2 regions of the Caballeronia sp. PC1 genome follow, and region 1 is predicted to be linked to the other one. Evidence: predicted binding sites of a transcription regulator. Region 1 holds the regulator's gene; the other holds the start of a gene.
The links. Region 1 encodes FliA, which starts transcription of late flagellar genes. Its sites were predicted from a motif close to CTAAAGTTTNNNNNNNNNNNGCCGNTA; they were not measured.
Positions count from the first base shown of each region.

Region 2: the regulator FliA is predicted to act here: its motif matches at 3,941-3,967, upstream of LY284_RS01215 (DUF4088 family protein).

Region 1 is NZ_JAJUBH010000001.1:2,805,763-2,821,056, reverse strand. Features, by position in the region: gene LY284_RS13455 (aromatic ring-hydroxylating dioxygenase subunit alpha) at 39-1,028, opposite strand; gene LY284_RS13450 (GGDEF domain-containing protein) at 1,203-2,303, shown strand; gene LY284_RS13445 (RNA polymerase sigma factor FliA) at 2,310-3,041, opposite strand; gene LY284_RS13440 (flagellar biosynthesis protein FlhG) at 3,060-3,962, opposite strand; gene flhF (flagellar biosynthesis protein FlhF) at 3,955-5,727, opposite strand; gene LY284_RS13430 (thiamine pyrophosphate-binding protein) at 6,041-7,729, shown strand; gene LY284_RS13425 (PepSY domain-containing protein) at 7,808-8,071, shown strand; gene LY284_RS13420 (cytochrome b/b6 domain-containing protein) at 8,082-8,588, shown strand; gene LY284_RS13415 (NYN domain-containing protein) at 8,825-9,733, shown strand; gene LY284_RS13410 (branched-chain amino acid ABC transporter substrate-binding protein) at 9,818-10,966, opposite strand; gene putA (trifunctional transcriptional regulator/proline dehydrogenase/L-glutamate gamma-semialdehyde dehydrogenase) at 11,067-14,993, opposite strand; gene LY284_RS13400 (hypothetical protein) at 15,294-15,294, shown strand, end outside.
Region 2 is NZ_JAJUBH010000001.1:257,885-273,178, forward strand. Features, by position in the region: gene LY284_RS01200 (hypothetical protein) at 38-487, shown strand; gene LY284_RS01205 (hypothetical protein) at 549-806, shown strand; gene LY284_RS01210 (ATP-dependent helicase) at 910-3,075, shown strand; gene LY284_RS01215 (DUF4088 family protein) at 3,090-3,854, opposite strand; gene LY284_RS01220 (AzlD domain-containing protein) at 4,020-4,343, opposite strand; gene LY284_RS01225 (AzlC family ABC transporter permease) at 4,340-5,029, opposite strand; gene LY284_RS01230 (AraC family transcriptional regulator) at 5,172-5,993, opposite strand; gene LY284_RS01235 (CreA family protein) at 6,068-6,544, opposite strand; gene LY284_RS01240 (FadR/GntR family transcriptional regulator) at 6,858-7,601, opposite strand; gene LY284_RS01245 ((Fe-S)-binding protein) at 7,719-8,462, shown strand; gene LY284_RS01250 (lactate utilization protein B) at 8,459-9,850, shown strand; gene LY284_RS01255 (LUD domain-containing protein) at 9,847-10,428, shown strand; tRNA gene LY284_RS01260 (tRNA-Asn) at 10,491-10,566, opposite strand; tRNA gene LY284_RS01265 (tRNA-Asn) at 10,646-10,721, opposite strand; gene fdxA (ferredoxin FdxA) at 10,854-11,177, opposite strand; gene pncB (nicotinate phosphoribosyltransferase) at 11,445-12,635, shown strand; gene LY284_RS01280 (lactate utilization protein C) at 12,770-13,441, shown strand; gene LY284_RS01285 (sodium:proton antiporter) at 13,447-14,850, shown strand; gene LY284_RS01290 (D-glycerate dehydrogenase) at 14,860-15,294, shown strand, end outside.

The sequences.
Region 1 (15,294 bases):
GCAAAACGAGAAGAATATGACGGAGTGCCCGACTACCGTTAAAGCAACGTGCCGTATCCAAACGCCATCCCCGCCAACCACTTTCTGTAAGCCACCGCCATCCGATCCGCCCGCTGATGCAACTCCGCATCGAGCGCCAGCGGCAAAAGCGGGGGCCATTGCGATTCGACGATCGGCGTGTCCTGCATCAGGATTTCCATATTGAAGTCGTAGAGCTCTCGATCGCTATGCACCGCGTCGTCTTCATGCACGGAAACGAGCCACGCGCGCGTCTCCGTCTGCGTGACCGGCGACGCCGCCAGCATGATATGCAACGCCCCCAGCCCGCCGCCGGCCATCTTCGTGAGCGTCGCGATCAAGGGCCGCTTGACGCGATACACATAGTCGATCATTGCGCCGCCGCCCTGCCCCGGAATCCCGGCGGGCTGCCAGTACCGGCACTGCCGCGCCTCCAGTCCATCATCGGTGGCGACGACTTCGTAGTCGGGTACTTCCGTGTGCGCCTCCTCACCGAGAATCCCGGCATGCACGAACGAGAAGTGCGCCATATCCAGAAAATTCTCGACGACGCGCGGCGCCGACGACTTCACCGTCTGCGGCGCGAGGTTGATGCGGCGGCCACCGGCAATCGCGGCTTCGGGAAAAAAATCGAGCGCATGCGCGGGCTCGCCGAAGCACATCCACACGACGCCGTACTTCTCCTCGCTGACGAAAGTCGTCGCGCACGCACGCTTGGAAGGCCGCAGCGACGGATTCGACGGAATGCGCAGACACTGCCCTTCGATGTCGTATCGCCAGCCGTGATACGGACACACGATCTGATCGCGCATCACCTGCCCGAGCGACAACTGCGCGCCCCGATGCGGACAGTAATCGCGCCACACATGCGCCGCGCCGAGGCTGTCGCGCCACACGACGATCCTTTCATCCGCGACGATGAACCCGCGCGCGCCGCCGTCCGGCACGTCGTCGCTGTTGCAGACCGGCAGCCATTCGCCGTCGAGAGAAAGAAGAGATTCGTCGCGCATCGCGGTGAAGTCGAAATAGTCGTGCCAAAGGAGTAGTTACACGAAACACAGCCTCTTCGCAAAAAGCTGCAAAATAGCGGATCGCTCGCCGGTGCAACGTTCACCGGCATCATGCGACGGGGCTGCAGGTCATAACAGCAAGATAAAAGAAAGAAAACCATCCAGGGGTTCAGTATGGAGCAGGCGCATCAACCGGCACGCCGGGGCTATGTCTTTCCATGGTCCGGACACCGGAATCCCGAACGCGAGCAGGCCACGCTGCGTGTCTGGATGGGCGCAGCGGTTCTCGTGGCATACGGCGTCTTTTCGTGGCTCCATCCTTCGCGCGATGCGTTCCTTGTCATGCGCATCGTCGGGCTTTACGTGTCCTACGGCGCGATCACGCTGCTTATCGTGAGCCGCTCGGCGTCGGCATCGCAGACGCGCCTCACCGCGACGACCATCGCCGATCAGTCGATTCTCGGGCTCGCGCTCGCCGTGGGCGGCGCCACGGCGCTGCCGCTCATCTGGGTGATGTTCTGGTTTCTGATCGGCTCGGGATGCCGCTACGGCAAGCGCACGCTCGCCGTGTCGTGCGCGACGGCGCTCGTCATCGTCGTGACGCTGAGCATCGGGCAGCCGTGGTGGAATGCGAATATCCCCGCCGCGATCGGGCTGGGTCTGAGTGTGCTGGGCGCGTCGGTGTATCTGAGCGTGCTCGTCGACCGGCTCGGCAGCGTCAATCGCGACCTCGCGCGGCAGGCATCGACCGATCCGCTCACGGGACTATCGAACCGTTACGCGCTCGAACAGATCGTCGATCGCGCGATGTCCGCATCCGCAGCCGCCAGCGATGGCGATGCCGCCACCGCGCTGCTGCTCATCGATCTCGACGGCTTCAAGGAAGTGAACGACACGTACGGGCATGCGGTCGGCGACATGTTGCTGCAATCGTTCGCGCACGCGCTCGCCAAGCGCATGCGCAAGACCGACATGACCGCGCGTCTGGGCGGCGACGAGTTCGTCGTGCTCGCGCATCAGGTGCGCGATCGCGCCGCGGTGCTCGCGGTCGCGGACAGCATCCATTCGGTGCTGGGCGCGATCACGTCGGTGCAGGAACGGCCGGTGTCGGTATCGGCGAGCATCGGCGCATGTCTGCTGTCGAGCGCGACGGCCGGGCATCAGACGGGTATGACCGCCGTGCTGCGCGCCGCCGATCGCGCCATGTATCGCGCGAAAAGTCTCGGCGAAGGCAAGACCGTCTTCGCCGAGACGCGCGACTTCGAAGCCAGCTAGTAAGCCTCAGGCTTCGACGCTCGTCCACGCCTGCTCGCGCAGCTTCGTGCGCAGGCGCGCGACCGCCTGGCTGTGCAACTGGCACACGCGCGATTCGCTCACTTCCATCACTGCGCCGATTTCGCGCAGGTTCAGGCCGCGTTCGTAGTAGAGGCTCATCAGGAGCTTCTCGCGTTCCGGCAGCTTGTCGATGGCTTCGATCAGCGCGCCGCGCAGGCTGTCATCGAGCAGCGCGGAGAGCGGGTCCGAGCGATCGACGCAATAACGGTCGAGGAACGGCTCGTCGTCGGCGGAGCGGTCGAAGTCTTCGTAATAGATCAGCTGGCTGCCGTGCAAGTCCTGCAGCATCGACTGATATTCGTCGAGCGGCAACTTCATGTGGTCCGCGATCTCCGTCTCGCTCGCCGAGCGGCCGAGGTTCTGCTCGACCTTGTGCACCGCCGATTCGACTTCGCGCGACGTCTTGCGCATGCTGCGCGGCAGCCAGTCGTTCGCGCGCAGTTCGTCGAGCATCGCGCCGCGAATGCGCTGGCTCGCGTAGGTTTCGAACTGCGCGCCCTGATCTTCCTTATAGCGGCTCGCCGCGTCCAGGAGGCCGATCATGCCGGCCTGAATCAGATCGTCGAGATCGACGCTCGCCGGCATCTTGGCGACGAGCTGAAGCCCCAGCCGGCGTACGAGCGGCGCATATTTCGTCAGCACTTCCGACTGTGAGAGTTTGCCTTGGGCGTTATACATCTTGGTCACCTATCTTGATCACATCGACGCCGTGCTGCTCATTGCATGCGCGGAAAACAAAACCTCTCGCAAGCCGTGGTCAGAGTCGCCTACCGGGTTGCGCGCGTTCTTCTGGCCATCCGCTTTCGCCGGATACGGCGTGGGGCGCATCGGCCAGTGCAGGAGCTCCGCCGCGATCGCGCGGTAGTCGCGCGCCGCGGCCGTGGCCGGGAACGCTTCGACTGCGCAGCGTGAGAGTTCCTTCGCCCGAGCGACGCGCGCATCCTCGGACACATATCCCGCCTGCACGAGCGACACGGCCAGATACCGGCTCGCGACGCCCGACAGGTTGTCGAACGCGACCGCCGCGTCGGCCGGGTTCTGAACGTGATTGATCAGCACGCGGAACTGGCCGATCGCATGGGCGTAGTGCAGGCGCTTCATGCACGCATACGCCTCGGTGATCGCGGACGCGGCCACCCGCGTCACGACGAGAAAGTCATGCGCCTGCGCCGCGAGCGTCGACAGCGCGCCGTGGCGATCGAGTTGCGCATCGATCAGCACGATGTCCGCGGGACCGTCGAGCAGGGCGCGGCACTGCGCTGCGTCGTGAACGATGCGTTCATCGCGCGGCGCGGCCATCAGCGAGAAGCCGAGCGGCGTGCGCTCGACAACCTCCGTGAGCGCGCGGCGGCCGGACATCACCGCGGCGAGCGCGCCCGCATCGTCGAGGCCCGCGAGACGGCTGATCGATCCTGCGTCGCGATGCTCGTCGATCACGAGCACGTCCTTGCCATGCACGGACAGCGCCGCGCCGAGATTCGCCACCGCCGACGTGCATCCGATGCCCGCCGGACCGCCCGCGACCGCCACCACGCGCGAACCGGCGCGGGTGAGGAGCCGTCGCAGACCTTCCGCCTGGTCGAGCACGAACTTATCCAAAGTGCACCCCATGCATTTCGGTCGAGGCACGCGCCGACAACGCGGAGAGCAGCGCCGGCACTTCTTCGTCCTGCGGCACGAACGGCGAGCCGTCGCGCGGAATGCAGAACGCGCTCTTGATCAGAAACCGCTTGGTCGCGACGTACAGGTTCTCCGGCACCTTCTGGCCCGTCGAAACGTAGTGCACGGGCAGCTTGTAGCGGATGACCGTATCGAGCACGCCGCCGAGATTGGTCGCTTCGTCGAGCTTCGTGAGAATGCAGCCCGCGAGCGGCGGCTGATCCGGCGCGCTCTTGTAGGCCTGCACGACTTCGTTGAGCGTGTCGCCGTGGCTCGTCGCGTTGAGCAGCAAAATGCGCTGGACCGGATGACCCGCGCCGCACAGCATCGCGATCTGGTCGGACACCATGCGATCGCGCTGGCTCATGCCGATGGTGTCGATGAGCACGATATGTTTGTTGCGCAGTTCGGACAGTGCGAGCTGCAGGTCGGCGGCGTCCTTCACCGCGTGAACCGAAACGCCGAGAATCTTGCCGAAGATGCGCAGTTGTTCGTGCGCGCCGATCCGGTAGCTGTCGGTCGTGAGCAGCGCGACCTTGCTTGCGCCGAAGCGCATCACGCAGCGCGCCGCGAGCTTCGCGGTGGTCGTGGTCTTGCCGACGCCCGTCGGGCCCATCAGCGCGAACGCACCGCCGCGCTCCATCAGCGCGTCTTCGCTGTCCATCACCGGGATATTCGATTCGAGCACTTGCTGCACCCATTCGAGCGCGCCTTCCACGCTCTCCATCTCCGGCATGTTCTCCACCATCATGCGCACGAGCTGCGCCGAGAAGCCGGCGGAGAAAAGACGCTTCGTGAGCGCGCTGCCCGTCGGGTTGCGGCGCTGACGCTCGCCCCAGAGCAGACCGGAGAAGTGCTCTTCCATCATGGTGCGCATCGACGAGAGCTCGTTCATCACGGTGTCGTTGACGACTTGCTCCATGCGCGCACGGATCGCTTCCGTGACGACGGCCGCCGCGTTCGCGGGCAAGCCTTCGAACGGGTGCTCGGGCGTGGCGCTCGCCTGGCTCGCCACGGGCGCATCGGCGTGCGGCGCGCTTGCGTTGATCTTCTGCGCGGCGCGGCGCGCGGCGACTTGCGCGGCTTCGCGCGCCCATTCGGGCGTTTCGACTTTCGGCTCGACGGCCGCTTCGGCGCGCCTGGCTTGCTGACGCATCGCGTACTTGCCGGCTTCCGGCGCTTTTGCGGCGCGCGCTTCCTGTGCGGAAGCCGGCACCGGCACGCCCATGCCGCGCGCGATCGCCGCGGACGCCGTGAGCGGGCGGTTCGACGGCATCGACGCCTGTTGCGCGATGCGCTTCGCGTGCTCGATCAGCCACGGATTCGTGTCGGCCATCGTGCGCGGGGGTTCGTCGTCGGCGTGGGCTTCGGGCTCGGCGTGAAATTCGTCGTCGGCATCGGTGTTCGCGCCGAAGACCGACGAGAACACGTCGCCGCTCGCATACGGATTGGCGGCGGACTGCTTGACCGGCATCGCAGCCGCGGCGGCGGCGAGCGCGGCGCGCGACGTGCCGGACGAACGCGCGGCCTGTTCCTTCGCGGCGGGCGAGATCGAGGCGATATCGCTGTCCGCGACACCGACGATCTCGACGGAGCCATCATCCAGCGTGCGATTGGACAACACCACGGCATCGGGTCCGAGCGCTTCACGAACCTGGCGCAATGCGTCGCGGCTGTTCGCGCCGATGAATTTACGAATGTTCAAACTTGCCCCCGATGAGGTGTGAGACTGCGATCTTTAGCCAGCGGCACGTTCTGCGTTATTGCCGTGCCCGCTTTTCAGTGAAGCCATTATTGCGAACTTGAGCGTTTGCCCATCGCTGGATAAAAGGTGAGAAAAAGGGGTATTTCGGCTGATGGACATGCGGGGCCGGCGCAAACGTGCGCGTCGCCGGAAAAAGATTCCGCCTCGCTTCGTTCCGGACATCGGCGCGTGGGCGTAAGCTTTAGGGCAATTCGCTCACGGTCCGGCTCGCGCTCGCGACTGCCTGGACACTCAAAAAAGGAGACTTCTTCGCATGGCGTCCGCTGTCCCCGCTCAGATTCAGACCACCGGTGCGCGTCTTCTCGTCGATGCGCTCGCGCATCACGGCGTCGAACGCGTGTTTTGCGTGCCCGGAGAAAGCTTCCTTGCGGTCCTCGATTCCCTTCACGACGAAACCTCGCAGATTCAGACGATCGTCTGCCGCCACGAGGCGGCCGCGGCGAACATGGCCGAGGCGGTCGGCAAGCTGACGGGCAAGCCGGGCATCGCGATCGTCACGCGCGGGCCGGGCGCGACGCACGCGTCGATCGGCGTGCACACCGCGTTTCAGGATTCGACGCCGATGATCCTGCTCATCGGCCAATGCGCGCGGGAGCACATGGACCGCGAAGCGTTTCAGGAAATCGACTACCGGCGCATGTTCGGGCAAATGGCAAAGTGGGTCGCGCAGATCGACGATCCGCGCCGCGTGCCGGAATACATGAGTCATGCGTTTCACACGGCGACATCGGGCCGTCCGGGGCCGGTCGTGCTCGCGTTGCCCGAAGACATGCTGACCGAAGCCGTCGACGCCGCGCCGCCCGCGCCGCGTTATCAGCGCGTGGCGGCGTCGCCTTCGGCGGCGCAGATGACGCGTCTGAGCGAATTGCTCGCGAACGCCAAGAAGCCGTTCGTGATCGCGGGCGGCAGCGGCTGGACCGCCGAGGCGACGCAGGACTTCGCGCGCTTCGTCGAGCGATGGAAACTGCCGGTGGGCTGCGCGTTCCGCTATCAGGACACGCTGTCCAACGAGCATGCGAACTATGCGGGCGATGTCGGCCTGGGCATCAATCCGGCGCTCGCCGCGCGCGTGCGCGATGCCGACGTGCTCTTCGTGCTCGGCCCGCGCATGGGCGAATCGACGACCGGCGGCTACACGCTGCTCGATATTCCGAAGACGAAGCAGACGCTCATCCACGTGCATCAGGGCGCGGAAGAGCTCGGCCGCGTGTACAGCGCCGATCTGCCGATCGTGTCGGGCATGCCCGAAATCGCCTCTCTTCTGGCCTCACTGGAGCCGCCCACCAGCGTCTCATGGGCCGGCAGCGCCGAAGCGGCGCACGCGGCGTACCTCGAATGGCGCACGCCGCGCCCGATGCTCGGCGACGTTCAGCTCGGCGAAATCATGCGTCAGCTCGCAGAGACGATTCCCGCCGACTCGATCCTCACGAACGGCGCGGGCAATTACGCGACGTGGCTGCATCGGCACTATTCGTACCGGCATTTCCGCTCGCAGGTTGCGCCGACGAGCGGTGCGATGGGCTACGGCGTGCCCGCCGCGATCGCCGCGAAGTCGCTTTATCCGGCGCGCACGGTGATCGCGTTTGCGGGCGACGGCTGCTTCATGATGTCGAGCAACGAAATCGCCACGGCGATGCAGTACGGGCTCGCGGTGATTTTCATCGTCGTGAACAACGCGCAGTACGGCACGATCCGCATGCATCAGGAGCGGCATTATCCGAATCGCGTGCATGGCACGGGGCTCACGAATCCGGACTTCGTCGCGTACGCACGCGCGTTCGGCGCGCATGGCGAACTCGTCGAGACGACCGATCAGTTCATGCCCGCGTTCGAGCGCGCGCAGGCTTCGGGGCTGCCGGCGGTCATCGAAATCCGTATTCCGCAGGATCAGAGCACGCCGGGCGCGACACTCGAACAAATTCGCCAGCAAGGCCAGCGCTAGCGGACAAACTTTCGATTTGCTTGCGGCGCGCATCCGGTGGCAGTAGAGTAGCCAGTTCGAAACCACCGGGAGTTAGCGATGCTTAAGGTTCTGGCTTTGTCGTTGGCATTGGGTTTTTCGGGCGCGGCGTTCGCGAAGGCGGACTGCACGGCGCATCCGAAGAGCGAGTGGATGAAGGAATCGGACGCCAAGGCGCAGCTCGAGGCGCAAGGCTACAAGATTCGCAAATTCAAGGTCGATGGAAACTGCTACGAGATCTACGGCCACGACAAGGACGGCAAGAAGGTCGAGATTTATTACGACACGAAGACGCTGGCTGTCGTGAAGTCGGAAGTCGAGTGACGCGCGCGCGGTGAAAGTCTGGGACGGCTTCGTCCGGCTGACGCACTGGGTCGTCGCGGGCATCGTGCTGTGGAATCTGTTCGGTCCGACGGATTCCACGCATCGCCTGCTCGGTTACGTCGCGGCGGGGCTTGTCGTGGCGCGGATCGCGTGGGGCTTCGTCGGCTCGCGTCATGCGCGCTTTGCCGCGTGGTGGCCGACGTTTTCACATCTCTCCGAATATCTGCGCTCGCTTGCAAGGGGCAAGCCGGTGCATCACGTATCGCACAATCCGCTCGGCGGATTGATGGCGCTTTTGCTGTGGTTTCTGATTCTCGCGCTCGCGGTGTCGGGCTGGATCATGCGACTCGATGCGTTCTGGGGCGAGGACTGGCCGCAGGAGATTCACACGTGGCTGTCGATTGCCGTCGAGGTGTGCGTGTGCGTGCATGTCGTTGCAGCAGTACTGATGAGTTTCTGGACGCGAGAGAACCTGATTCGCGCGATGGTGACGGGTAATAAGCGCCCAGATCGATAGCCCACGCGCGGACTGCGCTCGAATCAATCAGGATTGCTTGTCGTCGCTTTTCGGCAATCGTTAATGGACGACCGTCAATTCAACTTCCACAAAGGCAAGAATCTCATTGACCATCGGTTCAAAATAGCTGCTTCACCGCACGCATAGAAAGGCATTATTAAGCATTTTCATCTTTATATTCATCGACACACTTACGACACTGTCTTGCCCAGCCTACGTACGGAGGCAGTCCATTGGTGTCAACTCCAATACCCCTCGCCACGAAACGGTTCCTCAGGGTCGGCATATTCTATGACGGCAACTATCTCGACGTGGTGCGAAAGTACTACATGCATCAGCATAAGAAGAACGCGTGGATATCTGTGCGCGGACTTCACGATTACATCCGGTACAAAATCGCCCTCGAAAACGATCTGAATCCGAAGGACTGCCACCTCGTCGAATTGCATTATTTTCGCGGACGGTTTTCGGCTCAGCAAAGCGTCGAGAAAGGACTAGACATGCTGTACAGGGAGCGTGTGTTCGAAGACTTTCTCATGAAAGAGAACGTCACGACCCATTACCTTCCCATGAACTTCGCCGGGAAAGAAAAGGGCATCGACGTATGGCTCGCACTCGAAGCATACGAAATGGCGGCGGAGAAGCGGTTCGATGTTGCCGTGCTGATCGCTGGCGACAGCGACTACATTCCGCTCGCGCGCAAGCTCAAGGCGCTTGGCATGCCGGTATTGGCGCTCGGCTGGTCCTTTGCCTATGAAGACGCCACGGGCGAGCAAAAGGGCACGCGGCCGAGCCAGTTGCTTTTCAACGAGGTGGCTTATCCGGTCATGATGTCCGACGTCATCGACCGGATGGACAACGCTCAAGGCGACGAGCGGGAAGCGTTGAACTCGCTTTTCCAGCGGCAGAAGAACGTGATTCAATCGCTCAGCGCCGGGGACGACGACTGGAAAACAGGAACCATCGCCAGCGTGCTGAACGGCTATGGATTCATCCGGCCGGAAGGCGCAAAGGAGAACCTGTTCTTCTATTGCTCCGCCTTGATCGACGCGGACTTCGACGATGTCTACAAGGGCATGGAAGTCAGTTTTCAGGAGGGCATCGGCCAGAAGGGTCCGGTGGCCGAGAAAGTCCGCACAACCTGAGCGGGCGTGTGCCTCGACGAAAAACGGCCCGGCCGCTTACGCGAACCGAGCCGTTCTGATCGAAGGCTTAAGAAGACCGGAGTCTTACTTCCCGCCCACGCTCTGCAGCGTCGTCCACCTGCCGCCGACGACCTTATACAGCGTAATGCCGCCGTTCTTCAGATCGCCCTTCGAGTCGTACGACAGGTGCTTCGCCGTCACGCCCTGCATGTCCGTCTTCGCGAGGAACGGCAGATACTTCGCCGGGTCCGTCGAGTTCGCGGCCTTCATTGCCGTGAACATCGCCATTGCGCCGTCGTAGGCGTACGGCGAGTACGTCTGCACGTCTTCGTTGAAGCGCTTCTTGTACTTCGCCGAATAATCCGCGCCGCCCGGCATTTCGTCCATCGGCAGGCCGGCGAGCGATGCCACCGTGCCGTCCGCCGCGTCGCCCGCGATCTTGATGAAGGTGTCGGTCTTCACCATTTCGCCCGCCATCAGCGGCGCGCGGAAGCCGAGCGTCTTCATCTGCTTGACCATCGGGCCGGCTTGCGAATCCGCGCCGCCGTAGTACACGAGGTCCGGATTCATCGACTTGATCTTGGTCAGAATCGCCTTGAAGTCCACCGCCTTGTCGTTCGTGAACTCGCGCACGACGATCGTGCCGCCCGCCGCCTTCGCGGCCTTCTCGAACTGGTCGGCGAGACCCTGGCCGTAAGCCGTGCGGTCATCGACGATCGCGATCTTCTTCACCTTCAGGTTCTTCACCGCGAATTCACCCGCGACCGAGCCTTGCTGCGTGTCGGAGGTCATCATGCGGAAGGCCGTCTTGAAGCCTTGCGTCGTGTATTCCGGCGCGGTCGCCATCGCGATTTCGGGGATGCCCGCGTTCGCGTAGATGCGCGATGCGGGAATCGTCGTGCCCGAGTTGAAGTGGCCAAGCATGCCCTTGATGCCTTCGTCGACGAGGCGCTGCGCGACGGTCGTGCCCGTGCGCGGGTCCGCCTGATCGTCCGCCGAATCCAGCACGATGCGCACTTGCTTGCCGCCGATCGTCGGCTTCGTGGCGTTGAAATCTTCGACGGCGAGCGTGATGCCGTTCTGCATGTCCTTGCCGTAGTGCGCCTGCGCGCCCGTCAGCGGTCCGGCGTAACCGACCTTCACGTCCTCGACTTGCTGCGCAACTGCGGTCCCCGCGACCGACAGGCCGACGAGCGTCATGGCCGCTGCCAGCTTGGTCATCGTGTGCTTCATAGCTTCTCCTTGTTCCAGTGTGGATGGCAGCTCTTGCCGGGATCGCCGTGCCCGCTGCCGCTTGTTTGAATTCGTTTGAATCGAGCGTTCGAGGGGTGTCTCAACCGATCGTCATCAAATTCGCATTGCCGCCCGCCGCCGCCGTGTTCACGCTCACCGAGCGTTCCGTCAGCAGACGTTCGAGCGCGTAGTCTTCGCCGTCGTGGCCAGCGTCGGCGAACGCTCCCGCAGCCACGCCCTGCACCGATACGATCGGCCCGGTGCGCTTCGCGACTTCCTTCACGAGCGAAAGCAGTTCGTCGCTATCGCCTTCGAACAGCACGGCGTCGAAATCTTCCGCTGCTTTGCCGACCCGCGCGTACGGTTTGAGCGACGCAGGCAGCGACGCCGCCAGTTGCTCGCCCGCCGATCCGCTGAACAGCGCGCGGTTGCCCGTCGCGAGCACCGCGGCGAATTGCGCGCGCGCGCCGCTCGCCGTCGCCGCCACGCACAGCACCGTGCCGCGCGCGCCGAGCGTATAGGTGTTGCGCTCGCCGGTCGGGCCGTTCAGCACGGCCGTCGCGCCCGCCATCACGTGTTGCAGATAGCCGTCGCAGCGCGCGGCCGTCTGCGGATCGCGCTCGCCGATCGCCCAGTCGCGCAACGCGGTGAGCGACGCGGACGGGGTGTCCTTCGATGCCGACTGATCGACCACCAGCGTGCTCGCAAGCGACTTCGGCAAGCCGGTCGGACGCTTCGCCAGCAAGCGCTGCAAGTACAGCGCGCCGCCCGCCTTCGGCCCCGTTCCGGACAAACCTTCGCCGCCGAACGGCTGCACGCCGACCACCGCGCCGATCACGTTGCGGTTCACGTAGATGTTGCCCACGTGCGCCCGCGAGATTACATGCGCAATGGTTTCGTCGATACGCGTATGGATGCCGAGCGTAAGGCCGTAACCGGTCGAGCGAATTTGGTCGAGGAGTTTATCAAGGTTCGAACGGCGATAACGCACCACATGGAGCACCGGGCCGAACACTTCGCGCTTGAGCTCGTCGATGCTGTCGAGCTCGATGAGCGTCGGCGGAACGAACGTGCCTTGCGCGCAGTGGTCGGGCAACGGCAGTTGCGTGACGTTGCGGCCCTTGTCGCGCATGCCGGCGATGTGCGCATCGATGCCGCGCTTCGCGTCGCCGTCGATCACGGGACCTACGTCCGTCGAAAGGCGATCCGGATTGCCGACCGCGAGCTGGTTCATCGCGCCGGTCAGCATTTCGAGCGTGCGATCGGCGACGTCGTCTTGCAGGCACAGCACGCGCAGCGCCGAGCAGCGCTGGCCGGCCGAATCGAACGACGACTGCAGCACGTCCGCGACCACCTGTTCCGCGAGCGCCGACGAATCGACGATCATCGCGTTCTGGCCGCCGGTTTCGGCGATCAGCGGAATCGGACGGCCATCGGAATCGAGGCGTTCGGACAACGTCTTGTTTATGAGGCGCGCGACTTCCGTCGAACCGGTGAACATCACGGCGCGCGTGCGCGGGTCCGCGACCAGCGCCGCACCCACGGTTTCGCCATTGCCCGGCAGCAGTTGCACCGCGCCGGCCGGCACGCCGGCTTCGCGCAGAATGCGCACGGCTTGCGCGGCGATCAGCGGCGTTTGCTCGGCGGGCTTCGCGAGCACCGGATTGCCCGCGGCGAGCGCGGCGGCCACCTGGCCCATGAAGATCGCGAGCGGGAAATTCCACGGGCTGATACACACGACCGGACCGAGCGGACGATGCGTGTCGTTGGAAAACTCCGCGCGAATCTGCGACGCGTAATAGCGCAGGAAGTCCACCGCCTCGCGAATTTCGGCGATGGCGTTCGGCAACGACTTGCCCGCCTCGCGGATGATGAGGCCCATCAGCGTATGCATCTGCGCTTCGAGCAGATCGCCGGCGCGCGCGAGGCAATCGGCGCGGTCTTCGACGGGCGTCGCCTGCCAGATCGGCGCGGCGGCAACCGCGTTGGCGATCGCGGCGCTCACTTGCTCGGACGATGCCTCGACCACGGTTCCGACGAGATCGCGCGAATCGGACGGATTGCGCACATCGCGGGGAGCGCCGTTATCGACGGAACCGCCTTCGAGCATCGGCTCCGCGCGCCACGCATGGTTCGCGCTCGCCAGCAGCGCCGACGACAGCGACGCCAGACGATGCTCGTTCGACAGATCGAGGCCCATCGAATTGGGGCGCTCGTTGCCGTAAAGCTGGCGCGGCAGCGGAATCTTCGCGTGCGGCGCGCCGAGCGGCACGATGGCTTGCGCTTCGTCGATCGGATCGCGCACGAGTTCCTTCACCGGAATCGACTCGTCGGCGATGCGGTTCACGAACGACGTGTTCGCGCCGTTCTCGAGCAGGCGGCGCACGAGATACGCGAGCAGCGTTTCGTGCGTGCCGACCGGCGCGTACACGCGGCACGGACGATTCAGCTTGTCGCGGCCCGTGACTTCTTCGTAGAGCGGCTCGCCCATGCCGTGCAGGCACTGAAACTCGTACTGGCCGGGATAGTAATTCTGGCCCGCGAGGTGATAGATCGCCGACAGCGTAAACGCGTTGTGCGTCGCGAATTGCGGATACACGGCATCGGGCGCGCCGAGCAGCTTCTTCGCGCACGCGAGATACGAGATGTCCGTGTAGATCTTGCGCGTGTAGACCGGATAGCCTTCGAGGCCATCGACCTGCGCGCGCTTGATTTCAGTATCCCAGTACGCGCCCTTCACGAGGCGGATCATCAAGCGATGACGGCTGCGGCGCGCGAGATCGATCAGATAGTCGATCACGAACGGGCAGCGCTTCTGATAACCCTGCACCACGAAACCAATGCCGTTCCAGCCCGCGAGTTCCGGATCGAAGCACAGCGCTTCGAGCAGATCGAGCGACAGTTCGAGGCGATCGGCTTCTTCAGCGTCGATATTCAGGCCGATGTCGTAACGGCGCGCCAGTTGCGCGAGCGAGCGCACGCGCGGCAGCAGTTCGTTCATCGTGCGTTCCTGCTGCGCGCGCGAATAGCGCGGATGCAGCGCGGAGAGCTTGATCGAAATGCCCGGGCCTTCGTAGATGCCGCGCCCGCCCGCGGCCTTGCCGATCGCGTGGATCGCCTGCTCGTAGGAGGCGTAGTAGCGCTGCGCGTCTTCTTCGGTCGTCGCGGCTTCGCCGAGCATGTCGTAGGAATAGCGGAAGCCGCGCGCTTCGTATTTGCGGCTGTTCGCGAGCGCTTCGGAAATGGTCTCGCCGGTGACGAACTGCTCGCCCATCAGGCGCATCGCCATGTCGACACCCTTGCGGATCAGCGGCTCGCCGCCCTTGCCGATGAGACGCGTCAGCGCGGAGCTCAGGCCCGCTTCGCTGTTGGTCGTCACGAGCTTGCCGGTGATCATGAGGCCCCAGGTCGCGGCGTTCACGAACAGCGACGGCGCCTGGCCCATATGCGATTTCCAGTCGCCCTTGCTGATCTTGTCGCGGATGAGCGCGTCGCGCGTGGCGCGGTCGGGAATGCGCAGGAGCGCTTCGGCGAGGCACATCAACGCGACGCCTTCCTGGCTCGACAGCGAAAACTCGTGGATCAGGCCTTCGACGCCGCCGCCCGAGCTTTTCGCGCGCAGCGCTTCGACGAGCCGGGTCGCGAGCTTTTCGGTTTCGGCGGAGACGTTCGCGGGCAGACGCGCCTGACCGATCAGGAACGGCACGCACTCCGGCTCTGGCCGGCGGTACGCCGCCGTGATCGCCGCGCGCAGCACGGATTGCGGCTGAATGTTCTGCGCGAAGTCGAGGAAGGGATGCGGCGCGCCGTCTTCGTCGCCATCGACGGGGGCGGCATCGGTCAACTCGGACGAGCCGTTCGCGCCCGACAGTTCGGGCGGAAGCTGCCCGTGCTCGATGCGCTCCAGGTACGCGAAGATCGCCTGCTTGATCAGCCAGTGCGGAGTGCGTTCGAGGCGCGTCGCGGCATCCTTCAGCCGGGAACGCAGCAAATCGTCGACTTTGACGCCTAAGGTTGTGCTCGCCATATTTCCTTCGTTTGCCGGTCGTGCCTACCCGGCCAATGACCAAAAAGTTGGCGAATCGTACCCCGCTGATATAAAAGGTGCAACCGAGATTTTCGCTAGGGTTGCACCATTGCAAAACCCTTATGCGACAAGGCTTTCCGCGGTGCACCGCGCGTGGGCCGCAGGCGGTTCCCCCTTAGTATTTTCCCTAACCCGATAATTTTTTGGATACCCCCTAAGTAATTGACCGCAACCGGCCGATATAAACGAAACGCGCGCCATTCGAGGCGCCGTATCCGCGGGCTTGGGAGAGCAACGGGCA
Region 2 (15,294 bases), 2.5 Mb from region 1:
GGGTGCCGCCGACGCCAACTAAAGAGAGGACTAGCTCATGACTCGCGCACGAATTCTTCTGATCGGTTCCGCCATCGCCACGCTTGCCGCTTCGGGCGCCTACGCGCAGACCGCGACGCAACCCGCGCCGGTGCAGGCGCAGACGCAAATGCAGGCCCAGATGCAGCCCGCGCCGGATGCCGCGGCAAACGGGCAGATCGCGGGCCAGGCGCCTGTGACACCGCCGCAGCACAACGTCGTCGCGCCCGCGCCGACCGATCCGCTCGTCCAGCGCCGCAACGCGAACGCGGAGGCGAACGCCGAATACAGCGCGTCGAAGAAGGCGTCGAAGGCCGAACTGAAGGCGCAGAACCAGCAGGCCAAGGCGCAGTACAAGGAGGACGTCAAGAACGCGAAGATCAACCGCAAGGCGGACAAGGACGCCGCCCGCGCGGAACTGAACGCGACGGAGCCGCGCGCGCCGAAGGACACGGGCCTGCAGCACTGAGCGTGAAGCGCCGCGAAGCCGTCATGGCTTCGCGGCAATGCATTGGGAAAGGGAGGACATCATGAATCGAAAAGCACATGCACTACTGGCCGCGCTGATCGCGGGAACGTTCGCAAGCGTAAGCGTGGCATCGATCGCGCAGACGACGAGCGACGCCCCGACGAAGGCGGATCAGAAGGCCGCGAAGAAGCAGGCCGAAGCCGACAAGGACGCCGCCGTCGCGCAGGCCAAGGCCGACAAGAAGAAGACGGAGGCGCAATCCGAAGCCAACGAAGCCGCCGCCGACGCAAAGGTGAAGAACGCGAAGAAGGCGCAATAACCCGTTTTCGAGAACGATGCGAGCCCGGATCCCTTGCGGACCGGGCTCGTTGCATTTGGGGCCAAAAGCCTAGCCAGGCCAAGGACTTGCGCGCGCGGGTTGTATGGATATACAGTGTGCGTCACCTTTTCCCCCGCCGTCTCTCTCCGTGCTCACGCTTCCCGACACCGTTGCCGAATCCGCCGCACAGCAGGCCGCCGACTATCTCGCCAAGCTCAACGAGGCGCAGCGCGCGGCCGTCGAATTCGGCGTCGATGAACCCGGCCATCGCGGCGGGCCGCTGCTCGTGATCGCGGGCGCGGGTTCGGGCAAGACGAACACGCTCGCGCATCGCGTCGCGCATCTGCTGGTCAAGGGCGCGGACCCGCATCGCATCTTGCTGCTCACGTTTTCGCGGCGCGCGGCGCTCGAAATGACGCGGCGCGTGTCGCGCATCGCCATGAACGCGCTCGGAAAGAGAAGCGCCATCGCGCAGGGTCTGACGTGGTCCGGCACCTTCCATAGCGTCGGCGCGCGGCTGTTGCGCGATTACGCCGATCTCGTCGGGCTCGCGCCGTCGTTTACGATCAACGACCGCGAGGATTCCGCCGATCTCATGAATCTCGTGCGGCACGAGCTCGGCCTGTCGTCGAAGGAAAAGCGCTTTCCGGCCAAGTCGACGTGCTTCGCGATCTACTCGCGCGTCGTGAATACGGGCGCATCGCTTGGGCGCGTGCTCGACCATTCGTATCCGTGGTGCCGCGAGTGGGAAGCCGACCTCAAGCGCCTCTTCGCCGCCTATGTCAGCGCGAAACAGGCGCAAAGCGTGCTCGATTACGACGATCTGCTGCTCTACTGGTCGCATCTCGCGGCGGAGCCGTCGTTGGCCGCGGATCTCGCGAGCCGCTTCGATCACGTGCTCGTCGACGAATATCAGGACACGAACCGTCTGCAGGCGTCCATTCTTCTCGCGATGAAACCGGACGGCCGCGGCCTCACGGTCGTCGGCGACGACGCGCAGTCCATCTATTCGTTTCGCGGCGCGACGGTGCGCAACATCCTCGATTTTCCCGGCCATTTCGATCCGCCCGCCGCAACCGTCACGCTCGATCGCAACTATCGCTCGACGCAGCCGATTCTCGAGGCGTCGAATGCGGTCATCGGCATGGCGAGCGAGCGCTACACGAAGAATCTGTGGACCGACAAGGCATCGGCGCAAAAGCCGCGCGTCGTCTCCGTCGCGGACGAGGCCGATCAGGCGCGCTATGTCGTCGAGAAAGTGCTGGAGGCGCGCGAGGCGGGCATGAAGCTCAAGGCGCAGGCGGTGCTTTTTCGCGCGGCGCATCACAGCGCGACGCTCGAAATCGAGCTCACGCGCCGGAACATTCCGTTCGTGAAGTTCGGCGGGCTGAAGTTTCTCGATTCCGTGCACGTGAAGGACGTGCTTGCGGTGCTGCGCTGGGCGGAGAATCCGCGCGATCGCGTCGCGGGCTTTCGCGTCGCGCAACTGTTGCCGGGCGTCGGTCCCGCCATTGCGGGGCGTTTGCTGGACAGTGTGAGCGCACCGGACGCGGTCGCATCGAGCGCCATTGCCGCGTTCCAGGCGCCCGCACGAGCGAGCGACGACTGGCCACGCTTCGTCGGCCTGATGGCGAAGCTCTGCGGACGCGAGTCGGGCTGGCCCGCCGAGTTCGAGATGATCCGCCGCTGGTACGAGCCGCATCTGGAACGCAATCACGAGGACGCGGCGATCCGCATCGGCGACGTCTTGCAGATGGAAAGCATCGCGGCGACGTATCCGACGCGCGAGCGCTTTCTCACCGAACTCACGCTCGATCCGCCCGATGCAACCAGCGACGAATCTGGCGTGCCGCTGCTCGACGAGGACTATCTGATTCTCTCGACCATCCACTCGGCGAAGGGCCAGGAATGGCGCAACGTGTTCGTGCTGAACGGCGTGGATGGCTGCATTCCGTCCGATCTCGGTACGGGCAGCGACGAGGAAATCGACGAAGAAAGGCGTCTGCTCTATGTCGCGATGACGCGCGCGAAGGAAGATCTGCACATCGTCACGCCGCAGCGTTTCTACGTGCACAACCAGACGCATCTCGGCGACCGGCACGTGTGGGCGCAGCGCACGCGTTTCATTCCGCCGCATCTGATGCAGAACTTCGAGGCGGCGGCGTGGCCGCCGGTGATTGCGCCCGCCGCGCCGACAGCGGCGGGGCTCGCGGCGGCCGCGAAAGCGAAGCTCGATATCGCGGCGCGCCTGAAGGGAATGTGGGACTGAAAAACTAAAAGCGCTTACCGCTGTGCCCGCGACGTGCTCGGCGCGCGCGGCGCCGGCGCGAAGATGCTGCGCAGCCACGCGGCGAAGCGCGTGAAGCCGTCGTGAGGCTCTTCGACGAAAAGCTCGGGCCGCAGCGAGCGCAAATATTCCAGCACCTGCTGCGCTTCCTGCTTCTGGATCGAGCCGTAGACGATGCCCAGACGCAGCAGGCAGCGCAGTTCGCCGAGCTTCTCGCGCGCCGTCGAGCCCACGCTCGTTTCCACCGAAATCTTCGTTTCGTAGACGCGCTGGCGCAGCGAATCGGCGAGACGCCATGCGGGCGTCTGCATCTTTTCCTCGACTTCGCGGATATCCGCCGCCGCCGACTTGATCTGCGAGGCGAGCATGTCCACTTGCGACAGGTCGCCCTTCGCTTCGGTGACGATCGCCGTCGCCCATTCGCGCGACGCCTTCACGAGATCCTCCGCGGTCCAGTCGGCACGGATCGCGAACGCGAAGCCGTGCTCGGCGGCCTGACGGATCAGGATTTCGACGACGTCGGGAAACTCCTTGTCGAGCGCGCGCTTGGCCCAGGCGTACTGGCCGTGCGTGAGCATGCGCTGCACGGCCTGCTCGGTGAGCGGCGTGTTGTTGTCGAGCAGCTTCGCGCGCAGGAAGTCCTCGAACGACGGCGTGACGAATTGTGGATCGAGCTTCAGCGACAGACGCAGAAACGCTTCGAAGTCGCGTTCCAGCGAAGCGATCGTCTCGTCGCGAAGCGACAGGGTGATTTGACGCATGTTGGTTCCCGGTTCCGCTCTCCGGTGTCCCGGAGGCGGGAAATGCTGGCGGCGCCGCGTTTCAGGCGGAGTCCATTCGTTTCTGATATCGGCGCGATTTCCGGGAACTTGAGGTTTCTTCGAGGCTTTTTGAAAGCCGATCGGCAGTGGATCGGCGGGAAACGTTTAGCCCAGCACGACGAACTGCCACAGGAAAAACACCGCGAGCGACACCGCAATCGTCACCAGCGGCCGTTTCGTGAACACGCAAACGATAACCGCGACGAGCGCCGCCACGAGCTGCGGATTGCGCCATGTGATTTCGGCACCGTCGCCGTGCGGCGAGACCGTCATCGGCACGATGATCGCGGTGAGCACCGTCACCGGCACGAACGAGAGCGCGTTGCGCACGACCGGCGGAAACGGCAGGCGCTCGCCCAGCACGAAGACGGCGGCGCGGATCACGTACGTCACGAGCGCCATGCCCAGGATCAACCAGACGTAGTTCATTGCGTGCGCTCCTTGGTGTTCTTGAGGCGCTGCTTCGTCTGCGGCCGGTTTTCCATGAGCGAGAGCACCATGCCGACCGCGACACCCACGAACACGGCGGCGAGCAGCCCGAGCTTGTACGGCCAGCCTTGCCACGCGAACGACAGCACGCCCGAAGCCGCCGCCGCCGCGATGAAGCGCACTGCGACGAGCTGCGGCACGATGATGGCGATGAACGTCGCGACCATCGCGAAATCGAGGCCGAGCGACTTCAGGCCGGGAAACGCCGCGCCGAACAGCAGGCCGGCGAGCGTCCACAACTGCCAGTTCAGATACATCGCAACGCCGGACCCGAGAAAGTAGTGCGGCCCGGTTTCGCCCGGCGCGCGCTTCTGATAGTGCGCGTAGACGACGGCAAAGACTTCGTCCGTCATGAGGCCCGCGAGCGCCCAGCGCCAGCGGCGCGGCAGATGCGCGACATACGGCGAGAGCGTCGCCGAATAGAGCACGTGACGCAGATTGACGACGAGCGTCGTCGCCCAGATGACGGCGAAGCTCGCGTGCGATGCGATCAGCCCGACCGCGATGAATTGCGCCGAGCCCGCGAACACGGCGAGCGACATGAGCTGGCCGTGCCAGAGCGTCAGGGGGCTCGCGGTGACGAGCGTGCCGAAGATCACGCCGAAGGGCGCGGCGCCGATCATCATCGGGATGGTGTCGCGCGCGCCGGCGGCGAATTCGCGCAAAGGTGATGCGTTCAAGATGGTCCTCCTATGAAAGCGGAGGATACGCAACGCGCCGCATCGGACGCTTGTACTTTCTTGCGCTCATCGGGTTCAGGGTGCGAATTCAGCGCCAGCGGCCGGGCGGCACGCCGAACGCGCGTTTGAAATGCCGCGTGAAATGGCTCTGGTCGGTGAAGCCGCTCGCCGCGGCGACGTCCGTCACGGATGCGCCCGCGCGCAAGGCAGGCAGCGCGCGCACGATGCGCATCTGATTGCGCCACGCGTGCGGCGCGAGGCCGGTTTCGCGCGTGAAGAGGCGCGCGGCGTGGAAGGTCGAGAGGCCGACGGTTTGCGCCAGATCGGCGAGCGTGAGCGGTTCGAGCAGATCGTCGGCGAGGCGCGATTTCATCGTTGCGACGCGGCGCGCGTCGGCGGCGAGCGGCGCGACGGCCGGACGTTCGAGCGCGTGGCGGGCGAGCAGCGTGCTCGTCGCATCGACGAGAGCCAGTTCCGCGGCGAGCGGGTCCGCCCCGTTTTCCAGCAGCCGATGCGCGATCACCAGACGCCGCGCCAGATCGGGATCCCGAATGATATCGACCGGAAACCACGGCGACGCGGCCTTCTGCGCCGACATCGCGTGGGCGAGATCTTCGACGAACGGCACCGGCAGATAGAACACGCGATAGCGCCAGCCCGCATCGACCGCCCGCGCGCCCGTGTGCAGTTCGCCCGGATTGATGACCGGCACGGAGCCGGCTTCGGCCACGTGATGCGCGCCGCGATAGTCGTAGCATTCCGCGCCCGCTTCGATCACGGGCACCGTGTAGGCGTCATGCCAGTGCGGCGTGAATTCGTGATCGTAGTATTCGGCCGTGACCATGTCCGCGTCCGGCACGAGCGGCGAGCGCCAGTAGCGTGCGGCATTGCGGAAGCGGGCGGCGTTCATGGTTCGCGAATTTCGGGACGGACGGAACCGCCTAGTTTACAACTTTGCTTCGCGCCGCACCGGACAGTTGCGCGTCACTTCACCGGTATGGTCGTGCCTTCGGGCACGGGCACCGCCGTCACGCTGTTCTTCGGGCTGCCGGTCGCGATGCGGTCGCTGTAGGTCATGTAGACGAGCGTGTTGCGCTTCGCATCGACGATGCGCACTACATGCAGCGTCTTGAAGATGAACGACATGCCGGCCGAAAACACGTCGGTCTTCTGCTTGAGCGGCTGCGTGATCTTGATCGGCCCGACCTGGCGGCAGGCGATGGACGCTTCGGACGGATCTTCCGCGATGCCGAGCGTGCCTTTGACGCCGCCCGTGCGCGCCCGCGACACATAGCAGGTCACGCCTTGCACCAGCGGATCGTCATAGGCCTCGACGGTCACGCGGTCCGAGCCGGTGAAGCGGAAGTTGGTGTTGACGCTGGCGATTTCCTCGGCATGCGCGAGTCCCGCGCCGGAAATCATCATGAGCGGTGCGGCGAGCGCGAGAAATAAGCGTTTCATCGGCTTCCTTCGGAAAAAGAGAAAGGGCGTCGTATTGTATCGACGCCCCTGGCTCTTTTTGATACATCGCCGCGCTGCCGGTCAATGAAAGATCAGATACAGAATCACCAGAACGATCACCGGCACACCGAGCAGCCATCCGAGTAGGTAAGGCATGTTGTCCTCCATCGCGTGTTGTTGTTGACGGTTTCAGTATCGCGAAGAAGGTTGGGGCGCGTTAGCCGTGTGCGTCCGAAATCCATGTAGGCCAAGTCCTATCATCACTTTCTTGCGGCTTACAAATTCGTAATGTGATCGGACGTATGGGCGTTGGTCACGCGGCGCGATTCTTCTTCGCCAGCCGGTCGCGGTAGAGCGTGCGCACGTAGTCGAGATGCGCGCCCGCGCACTCGCGCGCCCGCGCCGGATCGCGCGCGACGATCGCGTCGAAGATCGCGCGATGCTGCGTCATCAAGTTCGCTTCGACTTCGTCGTCGTAATCGACGAGGCGGTGCGACGTGAGCATCGATTCGCGGACCAGTTCGTCGAGCCCGTGCATCACGTGCGCGAGCGCGATATTGTGCGTCGCGTCCGCGATCGCCAGATGGAACGCCGCGTCTTTTTCCGCGATACGCGTGCTTTTCTCGGCGACGGCGTTCTGCAGCGCGTCGAACGCGGCGGCGATGCGCGCGAGATCGGCCTCGGTCGCGCGCTCGGCGGCGTAGGCGGTGGACAGCGTCTCCAGGCCGTGGCGGAGTTCGAGCACGTCGGCGCTGGCGTTCGGCTGGGCTTCGAGCAGCGCCGCGAGCGGATGCGACACGAGCGGCGCCGTCACATCGGAGACGACGAAGCCGCCGCGGCCCGCCGCACGGATGAAACCGTCCGATTCCAGCCGGATGAGCGCCTCGCGCAGCGACGGGCGCGACACGTTCAACTGCTCCGCCAGATCGCGCTCGGCCGGCAGGCGCTGGCCCGGCAGCAGCGCGCCGTTCGAGATCAACTCGCGAATCTGCCCCGACACGATATCGGAGAGACGCACGCGGGCGTAGGAGTGGGCATGGACAGGCTGGAAAGTCATCGTTTGGCGCGAAAGCAGGGTGAATGCATGGGAGTGCCCCGAGTTTGACACGAAAGGCGCATCTCTTTAAAGTCTTGGTCAGACCAAGCTTACCAAATTCCCCACGTTTGGAGCGCCATGAAAGTCGCTTTGTTCGTCCCCTGTTTCATCGACGCGTTTTATCCTCAGGTCGGCATCGCCACGCTGGAGCTGCTGGAGCGGCTCGGGCTCGATGTCGACTATCCGCAGGACCAGACCTGCTGCGGCCAGCCGATGGCCAATAGCGGCGCACACAAGCAGGCCGCGGGCGCGGAGCGCGTGTTCGCCCGCAATTTCGCCGACTACGATTACGTCGTCGGGCCGTCGGCGAGTTGCGTTCATCACGTGCGCGAGCATTTCACCGCGATCGAGCAGACGAGCGCGGTGCAGAAGGTGCGCCGCAATACTTACGAGCTGGTCGAGTTCCTGCACGACGTGCTGAAGGTGCGCGAGTTTCCGTGGGCCGAGTTTCCGCATCGCGTCGGGCTGCACAACAGTTGCAGCGCGGTGCGGCATCTGCGCGAGACATCGAACTCGGAAGTGGCGGCGACGCCGTTTTCGAAACCGCGCGCGCTGCTCGAAGGCGTGAAGGGCATCGAGTTCGTCTCGCCCGCGCGCCCCGACGAATGCTGCGGCTTCGGCGGCACGTTCTCCGTGACGGAAGAGGCCGTCTCCGTGCGCATGGGGCAGGACAAAGTGCGCGATCACGTCGGCGCGGGCGCGCAGTACATCGTGTCGGGCGACATGTCGTGTCTCATGCATCAGCAAGGCTGCGCCGAGCGCATGAAGCTCGACGCGAGGTTCATTCACATCGCGCAGGTTCTGAACGGAGCCAGAGGATGAGCAAAACCGTCCGTATCGATCACGCGAAAGCGGCGGGCGCGTTCCTGCAAAAGCCCGATCACGTCGCGTTCCACGACAAGCGGCTGTGGGACTTGCGCACGAAGCGCGATGCGCAGGCGCACGGCATCCCCGAATGGGAGACGATGCGCGAGCTCGCGTCGGGCATCAAGGAGCATACGCTCTCCAATCTCGCGGACTACATCGCGCAATTCGTCGATGAGGCCGGGAAGAACGGCGTCGTCGTACATTTCGCGGCGAATGCGCAAGAGCACAACGCGCTCGTCTACGAGCTGATGAGCGCGCGCGGCATGACCTCGCTCGTGAAGAGCAAGTCGATGCTCACCGATGAGTGCTACATGCGCGACTATCTGGAGCCGCGCGGCATCACCGTGATGGAAACCGATCTCGGCGAGCGCATTCAGCAGCTCGATCATCAGGACCCGAGTCACATGGTCGTGCCGGCGGTGCACAAGCTGCGCGCGGACGTGGCGGAACTGTTCGGCAAGACCATCGGCACCGATCCGAAGAACAGCGACATCCACTATCTCGCCGAAAGCCAGCGCATGAACACGCGGCCGTATTTCGTGCGCGAAAAGACGGCGGGGATGACCGGCTGCAACTTCGCGGTGGCGGAAACGGGCACGGTCGTCGTCTGCACGAACGAGGGCAACGCGGATTTGTCGGCGAACGTGCCGCCGCTGCATATCGCGTCGATCGGCATCGAGAAGATCATTCCGACGATCGCCGATCTCGGCGTGTTCGTGCGCATGCTGTCGAGAAGCGCGCTCGGCTCGCCGATCACGCAATACACGTCGCACTTTCGCAAGCCGCGGCAGGGCACGGAGATGCATTACATCCTCGTCGATAACGGCCGTTCCGAGCGCCTCGCGATGGACGATTTCTGGTTCTCGCTCAAATGCATCCGCTGCGGCGCGTGCATGAACACGTGCCCGGTGTATCGGCGAAGCGGCGGCCTGTCGTACGGCGGTACGTATTCGGGGCCGATCGGCGCGATCATCAACCCGACCTACGATCTGAAGCGCTACAGCGCGCTGCCGTTCGCCTCGACGATGAACGGCAGTTGCACCAACGTGTGTCCGGTGAAGGTGAACATCCACGAGCAGATCTACAAGTGGCGCGCGGTCATCGCCGAGAAGCACGAAGTGCCGTTCGTGAAGCAGGAAGTCCTGAAGATGGCGGGGCGGCTGCTCGCGAGCCCGACGCTTTATCGCGCGACGGTCGCATCGCTCGGCGGCGCGTTGAAGCGCCTGCCCAACTTCGTGCTCTATAACCCGCTCAACATCTGGGGACGTCAGCGCGATTTGCCCGAAGCGCCTGTCGAGACATTTCACGAGTGGTATCGCAAAAACCGGAAGGACGCCCGATGACGACCCGCGAAGCTTTTCTCTCGAAGATCCGTGCTGCGCAACCGGCGTCGCGGCCGCGTCCCGATGTGCCCATTTTTCCGTCACCCGGCGGCGATCCGAAGACGCGTTTCACGACCGCGCTCACCGCGATGGGCGGCACGTGCGTCGATGCAGCTTCGCTAGACGATGTGCAGGCGATGATCGCCGCGCGCTTTCCGGACGCGAAGGTGATCGCATCGGCGGTGGCGGGCGTCGAAGGGAATCGTGAGTTGTCGGCCGAGACGATTCCCGCGTCGCTGGAAGATGTCGACGTGGGCGTCGTGAGAGGGCGCTTCGGCGTGGCGGAAACCGGCTCGGTGTGGTTCAGCGAAGACGAGTACGTCGTGAATTCGATCGGCTATCTGGCGCAGCACCTCGTCGTGCTGCTCGATCCTGCATCGCTCGTCGATGGCTTGCAGCAGGTGTACCGGCGGCCCGATTTCAAATCGGCGCGCTATGCGGTGCTCGTGACGGGGCCGTCGGCGACGGCGGATATCGAAGGCGTGCTGATTCGCGGCGCGCAGGGCGTGCGGTCGCTGACCGTCGTGTGGCTCGCCTAAGCAATCCAGCGTGCAAAAGCAAAAAGCCCAGTCGCGTGACTGGGCTTTTTGACTGAAGCTCTTGGCTCCCCGACCTGGGCTCGAACCAGGGACCTACGGATTAACAGTCCGGCGCTCTACCGACTGAGCTATCGGGGAACAACTGAAACAGGTGCAACTGAGATAAAAAACCCAGCCGATTGACTGGGTTTTTTTGAAACCGACTTGCTGGAGTTTTTGGCTCCCCGACCTGGGCTCGAACCAGGGACCTACGGATTAACAGTCCGGCGCTCTACCGACTGAGCTATCGGGGAACATCTACAGCAGAGAAGCGAAAGTATAGGGTGCTGTCGCTAACGTGTCAACGCCCAATCTTCATTCGATACGCAATTTAGCAATCGAACGAGGCCGGTTTGCGCCCACCGATGCGCGAGCCCATGCCCGAATCAACGTTCGAGCAGGTTCAGCTTCTCTTTGACGTCCTTGAACTCGTCCGCCTCGGGAAGCGATCCCTTGGTTTTCGTGATGCTCGGCCAGTTGCGCGCGAGATCGGCGTTCAGTTCGGTGAAGTGCTGCTGGTCCGAGGGCACGTCCTCTTCGGCGTAGATCGCGTTCACCGGGCATTCGGCGACGCACACGGCGCAGTCGATGCACTCGTCGGGATCGATCGCGAGAAAGTTGGGACCTTCGCGGAAGCAATCCACCGGGCACACGTCCACGCAATCGGTGTACTTGCACTTGATGCAGCTTTCGGTCACAACGTGAGTCATTCAGGCTCCTGCATGCGGAATTCGTGGGGGTGGCGCCCTGAACGGCTGCATAGGCCGAAGGTGCGCTTGCCAAAACGCATATTGTAGCGTAACGGTAAAAGCGGGCGCGACCGGCGCGACGCGCCTTTTATATCGATTCGTGATGTATGTATGCGCGGCTTCGAGAAAGGGCAGTGCATGGTCATGCGCTGGCGGACATTCGGGTAACATGGCCCTAAAGGCATGAAGGCCCGCGCGGCCTCTTTGGTGGATGTTCCAGTCAGAACCATGATCATCAATTCGCTGCTCGATACCGACCTCTACAAGTTCACGATGATGCAGGTCGTCCTGCATCATTTCCCCGCGGCGCACGTCGAATACAAGTTCCGTTGCCGCACGCCGAACGTGGATCTCGTCCCGTACATCGACGAAATTCGCGACGAGGTGCGGCAACTGTGCAATCTGCGCTTCAAGGAAGAAGAGCTGGATTACCTGCGGCGCATGCGCTTCATCAAGAGCGATTTCATCGACTTCCTCGCGCTCTTTCATCTGAACGAGAAGTCCGTGCGCATCTCGCCGTCGCCGAAGAAAAACGGCGAGATCGATATCGAAATCGAAGGGCCGTGGCTGCATACGATTCTCTTCGAGATTCCGGTGCTCGCGATCGTCAACGAGGTGTATTTCCGCAACACGCAGCGCAAGCCCGAGTACGAAACCGGCCGCGAGCGCCTGCGCGACAAGATCAAGCTGCTCGCCACGCCGCCCGAATATTCCGACTGCAAGATCGCCGATTACGGCACGCGCCGCCGCTTTTCCGGGCAGTGGCACGAGGAAGTGGTGCTCACGCTGAAGGACAAGCTCGGCGCGCAGTTCGCGGGCACGAGCAACGTGTTCTATGCGATGAAGCACGGCTTGCGGCCGCTCGGCACGATGGCGCACGAGTATCTGCAGGCGTGCCAGGCGCTGGGTCCGCGCCTGCGCGACTCGCAGATCTTCGGCTTCGAGATGTGGGCGAAGGAATATCGCGGCGACCTCGGCATCGCGCTGTCGGACGTCTACGGCATGAAGGCGTTCCTGCGCGACTTCGACATGTATTTCTGCAAGCTCTTCGACGGCGCGCGCCACGATTCCGGCGATCCCTTCGACTGGGGCGAGCGCCTCATCCGGCATTACGAGGAAAACCGCTGCGATCCGCGCACCAAGGTGCTCGTGTTCTCCGACGCGCTCGATATTCCCAAGGTGCTGCAGTTGTACGAGCGTTTTCGCGGACGCTGCCAGCTTGCGTTCGGCGTCGGCACGAATCTCACCAACGACCTTGGCTATCAGCCGCTGCAGATCGTCATGAAGATGGTTCGCTGCAACGGTCAGCCGGTCGCGAAGCTCTCGGATTCTCCCGGCAAGAACATGTGCGACGACAAGGCTTATCTCGCCTATCTGCGCCAGGTTTTCGGCATCGAGCAGCCGGCGGGCGACGACTGATTCTCGCGCGTTCGTGCATGCGGCCTATGCCGTTCGGCCGAGGTTCTTGCGCGAACATCGCTCGCTATAATTCGGACGCGTCGATCGATCCGGCGCGCACGATCCCAGAGCACGCAACCAAGAGGACGGCACCCATGGACACATCGGCCGCGCGCCGCAATATTCTCGCGCGCATTCGCAGCGCGCAGGGCCGCCGTGGCTCGCCGACGGACGCCGAATACAGCGCCGCGCGCGAATACGTCGAGCGGCATCCGGCGGGCCCGCGTCCGCCGCTGCCCGGAACGCCCGACGAACTCGTCGCGCGGTTCACGCTCGAAGCCGAACGGCTCGCTACGACCGTCGCCGAAGTGCAATCGCTCGCGGAGGCGCCCGCCGAAGCCGCGCGCTATCTCCAGTCGCTGAATCTTTCCGCCGATGTCGTCGCGTGGCCCGCGCTCGCCGAACTTCCGTGGGCCGAGGCGGGCATTCGGGCCGCGTTGCGCAAGCCCGCCGACGCCGATCTCGTCGGCATCACCGGCTGCTTTTGCGCGACGGCTGAAACCGGTTCGCTCGTGCTGCTGTCCGGGCCGGACACGCCCGCATCCGGCGCGCTGCTGCCGCAGACGCATATCGCGATCGTGCCGGCCTCGCGCATCGTCGCGGCCCACGAAGACGCGTTCGCGCTGATGCGCGCCGAGCGGGGCGAACTGCCGCGCGCCGTGAACTTCGTCTCGGGACCGTCGCGCACCGGCGATATCGAACAGACCATCGTGCTCGGCGCGCATGGGCCGTATCGCGTGCACGTGATCGTCGTGCGCGGGGCGTGAGTCCGATGCGGCGTTTCCTTGCAGGCGTCGTGGCGTGCACCGCGGCGTCCGGCGCTTCGGCCGCGACGTTCGACGGCGCTTCGTTATCGGCCGCGTGGGGCATCCCCTTTATCGGCGTTCTGCTGTCCATCGCCGTGTTTCCGCTCGTCGCGCCGAAGCTGTGGCACCACCACTTCGGCAAGATCGCGGCGGCATGGACCATCGCGTTTCTTGCGCCGTTCGCGCTCGCGTTCGGTGCCGGCACGGCCACTGGCGTGCTGATCCACGCGCTGCTCGAAGAGTATGTGCCGTTCATCATTCTGCTCGCCGCGCTCTATACGGTGGCGGGCGGCATTTGCGTGCGCGGCAATCTGCACGGCTCGGCGCATCTCAATACCGGACTGCTCGCGCTCGGCGCCGCGCTCGCGAGCATCATGGGCACGACGGGCGCGGCCATGCTGCTGATCCGGCCGCTCCTGCGCGCGAACGACAACCGCAAGCACGCCGTGCATGTCGTCGTGTTCTTTATCTTTCTCGTCGCGAACGCGGGCGGCTCGCTCACGCCGCTCGGCGATCCGCCGCTCTTTCTCGGCTTTCTGAACGGCGTCGGCTTCTTCTGGACGACGCTGCATCTCGCGCTGCCGATGCTCTTCGTTTGCGTCGCGCTGCTCGCGATTTTCTACGCGCTCGACCGCCATTACTGGCGCACGCACGACGCGAAGCACCCGTTTCTCGATCCGACGCCCGACACCCCGCCGCTCGGCATCGACGGCAAGATCAACTTCGCGCTGCTCGCGGCGATCGTCGCGCTCGTGCTGATGAGCGGCATCTGGAAGCCCGGCGTCGAATTCGACGTGCTCGGCACGCGCGTGCAATTGCAGAACCTCGTGCGCGACGGGCTGCTTGCCTGTGTGCTGCTTGCGTCGCTCGCGCTCACGCCGAAAAGCGCGCGCGCGGGCAACGCGTTCGACTGGGCGCCGATCGAGGAAGTCGCCAAGCTCTTCGCGGCCATCTTCATCACCATCGCGCCGGTCATCGCGATCCTGCGCGCGGGCGAGGCGGGCGCGTTCGCGGGCATCGTGCACGCGGTGTCGGACGCGCAGGGCAAGCCGATCGACATCGCCTACTTCTGGGCGACGGGTCTGCTGTCTTCCTTTCTCGACAACGCGCCGACCTATCTCGTTTTCTTCAATCTCGCGGGCGGCGACGCCCGCACGCTCATGACCACCGACGCCACCACGCTCGCCGCCATCTCCGCGGGCGCGGTGTTCATGGGCGCGAACACGTATATCGGCAATGCGCCGAATTTTATGGTGAAGGCGATCGCGGAATCGCGCGGCGTGCGCATGCCGAGTTTCTTCGGCTATATGGCATGGTCGGGCGCGATCCTTCTGCCGCTTTTCGCCGTTCTGGGCTGGCTATTTTTCTAGGAGCAATCGATGAAGAAAGTCCTTGTCGCGCGTCCCACTTTTCCCGATGTGATCGAGCGCCTGAAACAGTATTTCGAAGTCGATGCGAATCCCGGCGACGTGCTCCCGCAAGACGAATTCGCGCGCCGTCTCGCCGATAAGGACGGCGCCTTCACCGCGGGCGAATGGGTCGGCGATAAGGAACTGACGGGCGCGCCGAATCTGAAAGTGGTCGCGAACATGGCGGTCGGCTACAACAACTTCGACATGCACGCGTTCGACGCGCACGGCGTGCTCGGCACCAACACGCCGAACGTGCTCAACGAAACCACCGCCGATTTCGGCTGGGCGCTGATGATGGCGGCGGCGCGCCGCGTCACCGAGTCCGAGCACTTTTTGCGCGCGGGCAAGTGGCAGAAGTGGTCGTTCGACTCGTTCCTCGGCGCGGACGTGCACGGCTCGACG